Regions from separate parts of the Blastococcus sp. Marseille-P5729 genome, predicted to be linked through region 2. Evidence: riboswitches for the same ligand, from Rfam matches in the RefSeq annotation. Region 2 holds a riboswitch; the other holds the start of a gene.
The links. A riboswitch is a leader RNA that binds a small molecule or an ion and turns the genes downstream of it on or off. The one in region 2 is predicted to bind S-adenosylmethionine.
Positions count from the first base shown of each region.

Region 1 (4,183 bases), on a different contig from region 2:
GAGCGACGTGAGCTCCCATCGGAGCTGTCCTTCCGACGGAGACTGCACGGGCAGGAAGGCCGCCTCGCGGAACCGGCGTGCGGTCCCGCTCGAGGCGACATAGCCGCGGCCACCGGCGAGGGCCGCCTCCAGGCGGGTTGCCTCACCGGCGATCAGGCTGGCGTCCAGGCGCAGCCGGACGAACTCGACCAACGGGCTCGCCGACAGGTCAGACCCGAGCCGAGTCCAGCGGTCCGCGACCTCATCGAGGGCAGAACGGGCGTCGAGGTAGCGCTGTTGCAGCCCCTCGTTGCCCGCGCGGGTCACCAGCGCCTCGGACTCGGTCAGCGCGCGTCGCGCGATCCCGATGCAGAAGGCGGACTGCAGCGTCAAGAAGGTCGGCCGGAAGGCGCGTGCCGTGGCGGTGAAGTCCCAGCTGAGCACGGCGTCCAACGGGATCCGCGCGCCCTCCAGGCGGACGGACGCCGATGCGGTTGCGTTGAGCGCGAGCAGGCCGTCGACGTAGTTGACCGTGACGCCAGGGGCGCCCACCCGGAACCACGTGATGATGCGCCGTTCGTCATCGAGCACGACGGGGATCACCACGACCGCGCCGTCCACCAGGTTCGATGCCCAGCGGATCTGCCCGTCGATGACCAGCTCGTCGCCTTCGACGTGGCCGGTGATGCCGAGCGGCTCGATTCCCGCCAGCGCCTTCATGCCCGATGCCATGGCGGTCGAGCCGATGCGCTCACCGCGGCGCAGCAGCGTCCAGGTCTCGGAGTTCAGTGCGGTGCGGTTGCCGCGGGCGAAGTAGTCCAGCACCATGCGGTGCGCCCACAGGCTGAACGCGCTGCTCATGCACTCCTCGGCCAGGAGCGCGATCAGCTCGGAACTCCCGTCGATTTGCGATGCGGCCTCATGCGGGTCGCCGACCGTGTCGACACCGAGGTCGAGCAGGTGACGCTCACCGAGCTCGCGCAGCAGATCGGTCGTCGACGTCGCCCCGGAGTCGATCGCCCGTACCGACTCCGCCACGCGGGCGCGCAGGTCATCGGCGGCGGCGCGGACGAGCCCGATGTCGGACTGCGTCGTCACGGCGCTCATCCGGCACCCCCGGGGACCGGAGCGACGTCGAGGGCGTGCAGCCGGTCGATCGGGGTCGAGACGATCTCCCGCGCCCGGACGACGGCGTCCTCGTCGGGGGCATTGTAGAGGCACAGGCACTTGGCGACGTCTTCGCGAACGTAGGTGCGCAGGAAGGAGACCTCGGGGATCTCGGCGTACAGCGGGGACTTCTCCTTCTTGCGGCTGAGGTAGGTGTCCATGTCGATGTGCGCCGGGATGTCCCACTCGACCAGGTACCCGGCCTCGGGGCGGGCGGCCTTGATGTCCTCGAGATCAGCACCGACCAGGCGCACCTGATCGGGCCCTTCGACCTCGGTGACGTCGTCCAGGCCGAGGACGGCGCTGCCGAGAGCGGTGAGGTCGGCGGTCTCGAAGACCAGGAAGACGCGGTCGGCCGGGGCGGTGACCTCGGCCTCGATCAGCTCGGCTCCGGCGGCGGCGGCACGGGTTGACGCCTGCTCGATGAGCGCGGCGGCAGCGTCCTTCGACGCGGTGGCGGGGACGATCTCGACGAGGGCAAGAACGGATTCGGACATGCGTTCCTCCATTTCAGGGGTGCGGTGATGACCGGCGTACGCCGGTTGTCTAACAGGGGTGCGAGTTGGTGCGCGGCGGGATTCCGGACGGTCGTCGGGACCAGCCCCGCTGGCGCGCGGAGACGCCGCCGGGTGCCAGTTGACGGAACCACGGGCGGTGCCGCGCAGGTCCTCGACGGGGCGCGGGCCGAACGCCGACGAACACCGCCGTCCCTACCGGCCTACGGCCAGCGTCGACGAACGTGCAGCGGCTCAGCCTGCGATCGACGGACGTCGAGCGGACGTAGAGCGACTGCCGGGACCGTCAGACGCGCGGGTCAGGAACAGGTGGTGCGGAGCCGGCCGTAGTCAATGGTGAAGCGTCGTACGGCGTAGAACGTCGTCGCCACGTCTGACTCCTTCTGCCCTCGCGGGCGCTGCGCTTGCCGGGCACGTCATCGTGCCCGACCAGGTCGTCACCCGGGGCACCCCACCGCATCGCGAGGGTTGCCGTCCAGCGAGCCGGGGCTTGACGCTGGAGCTCTTGACCCGCAGCAATAGTACTCACAACGTCGCCGCCCGCAACGTGGCCAGGCGTGGATTGGCTCACCCGGGGGCGACGGCAGCGATCAAACCGAATACGATTCGGTCAGGAGCGCGCACGATCGGCCCCTCGTCGGCGGGCGCCCCACAACCAGGACGACGTCCAGACTCAGGAGCCAATCCATGGACCAGCTGTACAGCAAGGAAGAGCGCGAGTTCGCCGAGCAGATGCGCGAGTTCTATCGCACGGAGATCCCCAAGGAGATCCGTGAGATGAACGCCCGGGGTGAGATCGACAGCAAGGAACCGATCGTCACCACCCAGCAGATCCTGAACAAGCACGGCTATGCGGTCCCCAACTGGCCGGTCGAGTGGGGCGGTCAGGACTGGACCCCCGTGCAGCGGCACATCTGGCTGCAGGAGATGGAGCTGGCCAACGTCCCTGCCCCGCTCGCCTTCAACACCTCGATGGTCGGCCCGGTCATCGCGACCTTCGGCTCGCAGGAGATCAAGGAGCGCTTCCTGCCGAAGACCGCGAACCTGGACATCTGGTGGTCGCAGGGCTTCTCCGAGCCGGACGCCGGTTCGGACCTCGCTTCGCTGAAGACGACCGCGGTCCGCGACGGTGACCACTACATCGTCAACGGCCAGAAGACCTGGACCACGCTCGGCCAGTACGGCGACTGGATCTTCATGCTCGTGCGCACCAACCCCGAGGTGAAGAAGCAACAGGGCATCTCGTTCCTGCTGATCGATATGAAGTCCCCTGGGGTGACGGTCCGCCCGATCCAGTTGATCGACGGCGGTCACGAGGTCAACGAGGTGTTCTTCGACAACGTCGAGGTCCCCGTCGAGAATCTCGTCGGCGAGGAGAACATGGGCTGGACCTATGCGAAGTTCCTCCTGGGCAACGAGCGCACGGGCATTGCGCGGGTCGGCGTCTCCAAGACCCGCATCGCCCGCCTGAAGGAGTTCGCTCGCAACACCCGTACCAAGAAGGGCACCCTCCTCGAGGATCCGTTGTTCGCGGCGCGCCTGACCAAGGTCGAGGTCGAGCTGCAGGCGCTGGAGATGACCCAGATGCGCATCCTGTCGACGCAGACTGCCGGCTCGGGCAAGCCCGATCCGCGTTCGTCGGTGCTCAAGCTCGTCGGCTCGAAGCTGCAGCAGGAGATCACCGAGCTGCTCGTCGACGTTCTCGGCCCGGATGGGCTGTACTTCCGCGACGACTACGACACTCCGGAGGGCTTCTCGCCGGTTCCGCAGGGCGCCGTCGACGCGCTGCCGACCTACTTCAACTACCGCAAGGTCACCATCTACGGCGGTTCGTCCGAGGTGCAGCGCGGCATCATCTCCAAGGCCATTCTCGGCCTCTGAGCCGACCGACGACACAGACACTAGGAGTATTCAAAGTGGATCTCGAACTCACTGATGAGCAGCGCGAGCTCGCCTCGACGGTCGGCCGCATGATGAAGGAACGCTACGACGCCGAGAAGCGCGATGCGATTCTCGCCTCGGAGCCGGGTTACAGCGACGACATGTGGGGCCGGTACGCCGAGCTCGGCGCGTTGGCGCTTCCCTTCGCCGAGGAGTACGGCGGCGCAGACATGGGCTTCGGCGAGGTCGCCGTGGTCCTGGAGGAGTTTGGCAAGGCTCTCGTGCTCGAGCCGTACGTCTCGACCGTGCTGCTGGGCGGCGGCCTGGTCAATGAGGCCGGCACCGATGAGCAGAAGTCCGAGCTCCTGGGCGGCATCGCCGAGGGCTCGCTCAAGCTGGCGTTCGCGGCGCAGGAGCCCGGCCAGCGCTACGACCTCACCTCCCCCACCACGACTGCGTCCGGCTCGGGCGACTCGTACACCGTCTCCGGCGAGAAGTCCGGCGTCCTGGGTGGTGACTCGGCAGACAAGCTGATCGTCTCGGCATCGGTCGACGGCGAGGTCGGCCTGTTCGTGGTCGACGCCCAGGGCGAGGGCGTGACACTGATGCCGTTGAAGCAGGCCGACGGTCTGGGTGCCGCG
Region 1 is NZ_OMPO01000001.1:1,257,954-1,262,136, forward strand. Features, by position in the region: gene DAA40_RS06230 (ABC transporter ATP-binding protein) at 1-19, opposite strand, end outside; gene DAA40_RS06235 (acyl-CoA dehydrogenase family protein) at 1-1,077, opposite strand, end outside; gene DAA40_RS06240 (DUF4242 domain-containing protein) at 1,083-1,643, opposite strand; SAM riboswitch class IV at 2,057-2,172, opposite strand; gene DAA40_RS06245 (acyl-CoA dehydrogenase family protein) at 2,349-3,542, shown strand; gene DAA40_RS06250 (acyl-CoA dehydrogenase family protein) at 3,578-4,183, shown strand, end outside.
Region 1: it holds a riboswitch for S-adenosylmethionine, as region 2 does, so the genes downstream of both, DAA40_RS06240 (DUF4242 domain-containing protein) here and metB (cystathionine gamma-synthase) in region 2, are expected to answer to the same signal.

Region 2 (4,183 bases):
GCGCATGTCGGGCGAGTCCGTGAGCGCACTCGACCTAGGTGTGCTGCGCTCCTGGCTGGCCAAATCGCGCACCATGGGTGCCTCCCGCAGCACTCTGGCCCGCCGGGCGGCGAGCGCCCGGTCGTTCACCTCGTGGGCGGCGGCCAAGGGTCTGATAGACGCCGATCCCGGGCCCCGGCTGGCCTCACCTTCCGCGCGCCGCGCATTGCCGGAGGTGCTCAGCCAGGAGCAGGCCGCCGGCTTGGTCGACTCGATCGAGGGCGATGATCCCGTGGCGCTGCGCGACCGCGCGATGCTCGAGCTGCTGTACGCCGGGGGGATCCGGGTCAGCGAGCTGGTCGGGCTGGACCTCGACAGCTACGACGCGGCCCGGGTGCTGCTGCGCGTGCTCGGCAAGGGTGACAAGGAGCGCAGCGTGCCGATCGGGTCGCCGGCCCGCGCGGCGCTCGAGGGCTACCTACGCCAGGGCCGGCCGGGCCTGGTCTCCAGCCGGACGACGACCGCCTTGTTCCTCGGCGTCCGAGGCGGCCGGATCGACCAGCGGGAGGTCCGCCGGATCGTGCATCGGGCCGCGAGCGCCGTTGACGGAGCCCCGGACATCGGTCCGCACGGCCTGCGGCACAGCGCGGCGACGCATCTGCTCGAGGGCGGCGCGGACTTGCGCTCGGTGCAGGAGCTGCTGGGACACGCCTCGCTGGCCACCACCCAGATCTACACGCACGTCTCGGTCGAGCGGCTGCGTGCCGCGTTCAACCAGGCCCACCCGCGCGCCTAGCCGATCGCGGCCGCCCGATCGAGAGCGGCGGTCAGATCCGCGACCAGATCCGCCGGATCCTCGATACCCACCGAGAGCCGGAGCAGCCCGTCGCTGATCCCGGCGACCGCGCGGGCCTCCGCGGTCATCGAGGCATGCGTCATGGTCGCCGGGTGCGCCACGAGTGACTCCACGCCACCCAGCGACTCGGCGAGGCTGAACAGCGCGAGGCCGTCCAGGAACGCCCGCACCGCGGACGTGCCGCCGGCGAGCTCGAACGACAGCATGGCGCCGTATCCATCCTGCTGCCGCGCCGCGATCTCGTGACCCGGATGGCTCGGCAGCCCCGGGTAGTTCACCTGCGCGACCGCCCGGTGCGCACAAAGCGCGTCGACAACGGCTGCCGCGCCGTCCTGGTGCGCCCGCATCCGGGGGGCGAGCGTACGAAGTCCACGCAGCGTCAGGAAGGAGTCGAACGGGCTGCCCGTGATGCCGATCGTGTTCGACCAGTAGGCCATCTGCTCATGCAGCTCGGGCGTCGCCGAGACGATGGCGCCGCCGACCACGTCGCTGTGCCCGTTGAGGTACTTGGTAGTCGAGTGGACGACCACATCGCAGCCCAGCTCGATCGGGCGCTGCAGCACCGGTGACAGGAAGGTGTTGTCGGCGACGACGGTGGCGCCCACCTCGTGCGCGCGCCGCGCGACGTCGGCCACGTCGGTGATCCGCAACAGGGGGTTGGACGGCGTCTCGATCCACACCACGCTCGGCGCGGGCTGCGCCGTGAGCGCCGCGTCCAGGGCGCGGGGATCGGTGAAGTCCACGAGGTCCACGTCGAAAGCGCCCTTCTCGCCGAGCGAGTCCAGCAGCCGCCAGGTGCCGCCGTAGCAGTCATGCGGGGCGAGGATCCGCTGGCCGGGGGAGAGCAGCGCGTGCAGGACGACCGTGATGGCCCCCATGCCGGTGGCGGTGATGATCCCGCCGGCCCCGCCCTCCAGATCGCTGATCGCGCCGCCCAGCTGGTCTCGGGTCGGGTTGCCGCTGCGCGTGTAGTCGTACTGGCGGGGCTCGCCGAACCTGGCGAAGGTGAAGTTGCTCGACAGGTGCAGGGGCGGGACGACGGCCCCGTGCTGGGTGTCGGACTCCAGCCCGGCGCGGACGGCGCGGGTCACGGGGGAGTGCTGCTGAGTCATGGTGTGGCACCTCTCGGTCGAAGGGCACGACGCCATGCGGATCGACCAGGTGCAATCGCGCCGGCCGCGGCCTGGCGCAACCCATCTGCCGGTCAGCCCGAGGGCTACCGCAGGACTTGGCACCGGCCTTCGATCTTGCGTGTCGAAGGTGGTTGCCCCGGCGTCAGCGGGCCTGTCCCTCAGCCGGTCGTGATGGTTGTGGGAACACCCTACTACAGCGGCAGCAGCCGGACGCGACGTGGTCGCAGCAGGCTCAGCGGGTCGAGGTACCGCTCGCCGCGACGGGCTCCCCAGTGCAGGCACGCCGCCGCTGCGCACTCAGGATGCGCGGCCTGCAGGACGCCAATCGGCTGTTCTCGCGTCACGGGGGCGCCCGCGCTCACGGAGGCCACCACCGGCTCGTACGTCGTGCGGATGCCGTCGGGGTGGTCGATGGACACGACCGGTTTGCCCGCGACCTCTCCCGCGAACGCGACGACGCCGTCCCCCGCAGCGAGGACCGTGGCGCCGGGCGACACCGCAAGGTCGACTCCGCGGTGTCCCGGGAGCCACGGCTTGTCGGGCGGATCGAACTCCCTCGAGACCGTCGGGTTCCCGGCCAGCGGCCAGTCGTAGCGCGAGGACGCCGCGTCCGCCCGTTCGACCAGCGCGGCGATCGATAGGAGCGCCATCAGCAGGGTGATCGCGGCGCGACGCAGTGGGTGGGTTCGGGTCATGGCGCGATCCAACGCTGTACCGGTCGCGCCGTCGCGCGGCCCGGCCTGGGCTGTGGACGATCCACGGGAGTGTGGACGGCGAGCGGCGTGCCGCGTCTTTCCACCTCGGGGTGTGCTACCGACCGGCGGCCCGCCCGCCTCCGCTGCCCCGCAGAACCTACGCGCGGCCGATCCCGTATGATTCTTGCCAGCGGTTCGTGCGGGGCAGACCGGCGAGCCGACTTCGCGCGTCCAGACCCGTTCACGGGTCGACTCAGCTACGGTCCGGCGAGAGCCGGTGGAGTCGGGGCGCCAGGGGCCCTGCCGAACCCGGCCGGGCCGACAACCATAGAAAAGGACCGTCCGGCGTGCTTGGCCGAGACGGTCAGAAGAAGGAGAACGGCAATGGCCGTCGTCACCATGCGTCAGCTGCTCGACTCGGGCGTGCACTTCGGACACCAGACCCGCCGCTGGAACCCGAAGATGAAGCGCTTCATCCTGACCGAGCGCAACGGCATCTACATCATCGACCTGCAGCAGACCCTGTCATACATCGACAAGTCCTTCGAGTTCGTCAAGGAGACCGTCGCGCACGGCGGCACCGTGCTGTTCGTGGGCACCAAGCGCCAGGCCCAGGAGGCGATCTCCAAGGAGGCCACCCGCGTCAACATGCCGTACGTGAACCACCGCTGGCTCGGCGGCATGCTCACCAACTTCGGCACCGTGCACAAGCGCCTGCAGCGGCTCAAGGAGCTCGAGCAGATCGCCGAGACCGGCGGCGACACCGTGATGACCAAGAAGGAACAGCTCATCCTGGACCGCGAGCGCGAGAAGCTATCGAAGACTCTCGGTGGCATCCGTGACATGGCCCGGGTCCCGTCGGCGATCTGGATCGTCGACACCAAGAAGGAGCAGATCGCGGTCGGCGAGGCCAAGAAGCTGAACATCCCGATCGTCGCCATTCTCGACACCAACTGCGATCCGGACGAGGTCGACTACCCGATTCCGGGCAACGACGACGCCATCCGCTCGGCCGGCCTGCTGACCCGCGTCATCGCCGACGCGTGCGCCGAGGGCTTGCTGGCGCGTGCCTCGCAGACCGGCAAGGCGGAGGGCGAGGACAAGCCCAATCGCGACGAGGTCGCCGCGGACGAGCCGCTGGCAGAGTGGGAGCGCGAGATCCTCGAGGGCGCCAAGCCGGACGAGGCCGCTGCGCAGCCCCCCGCTACCGAGCAGTCCGCCGGGCAGGCCGCCGCCCCGGCCGGAGACGAAGAAGCCAAGTAGCCACGCTGCCGGGTCTCGGCCCGGCTCCACCACCACTTGCGATCTACATCCGCGAGCCGCGGATAGATGGGACAGCCCACCATGGCAAATTTCTCTGCCGCTGATGTCAAGAAGCTGCGCGAGCTGACCGGCTCGGGCATGCTCGACTGTAAGAAGGCGCTCGCCGAGACCGACGGGGACTTCGACAAGGCCGTCGAGTTGCTGCGCATCAAGGGAGCCAAGGACGTCGGCAAGCGTGCCGCGCGCACCTCGTCCAA
Region 2 is NZ_OMPO01000004.1:73,620-77,802, forward strand. Features, by position in the region: gene DAA40_RS15585 (tyrosine recombinase XerC) at 1-775, shown strand, start outside; gene metB (cystathionine gamma-synthase) at 772-1,947, opposite strand; SAM riboswitch class I at 2,026-2,146, opposite strand; gene DAA40_RS15595 (murein hydrolase activator EnvC) at 2,160-2,663, opposite strand; gene rpsB (30S ribosomal protein S2) at 3,048-3,926, shown strand; gene tsf (translation elongation factor Ts) at 4,008-4,183, shown strand, end outside.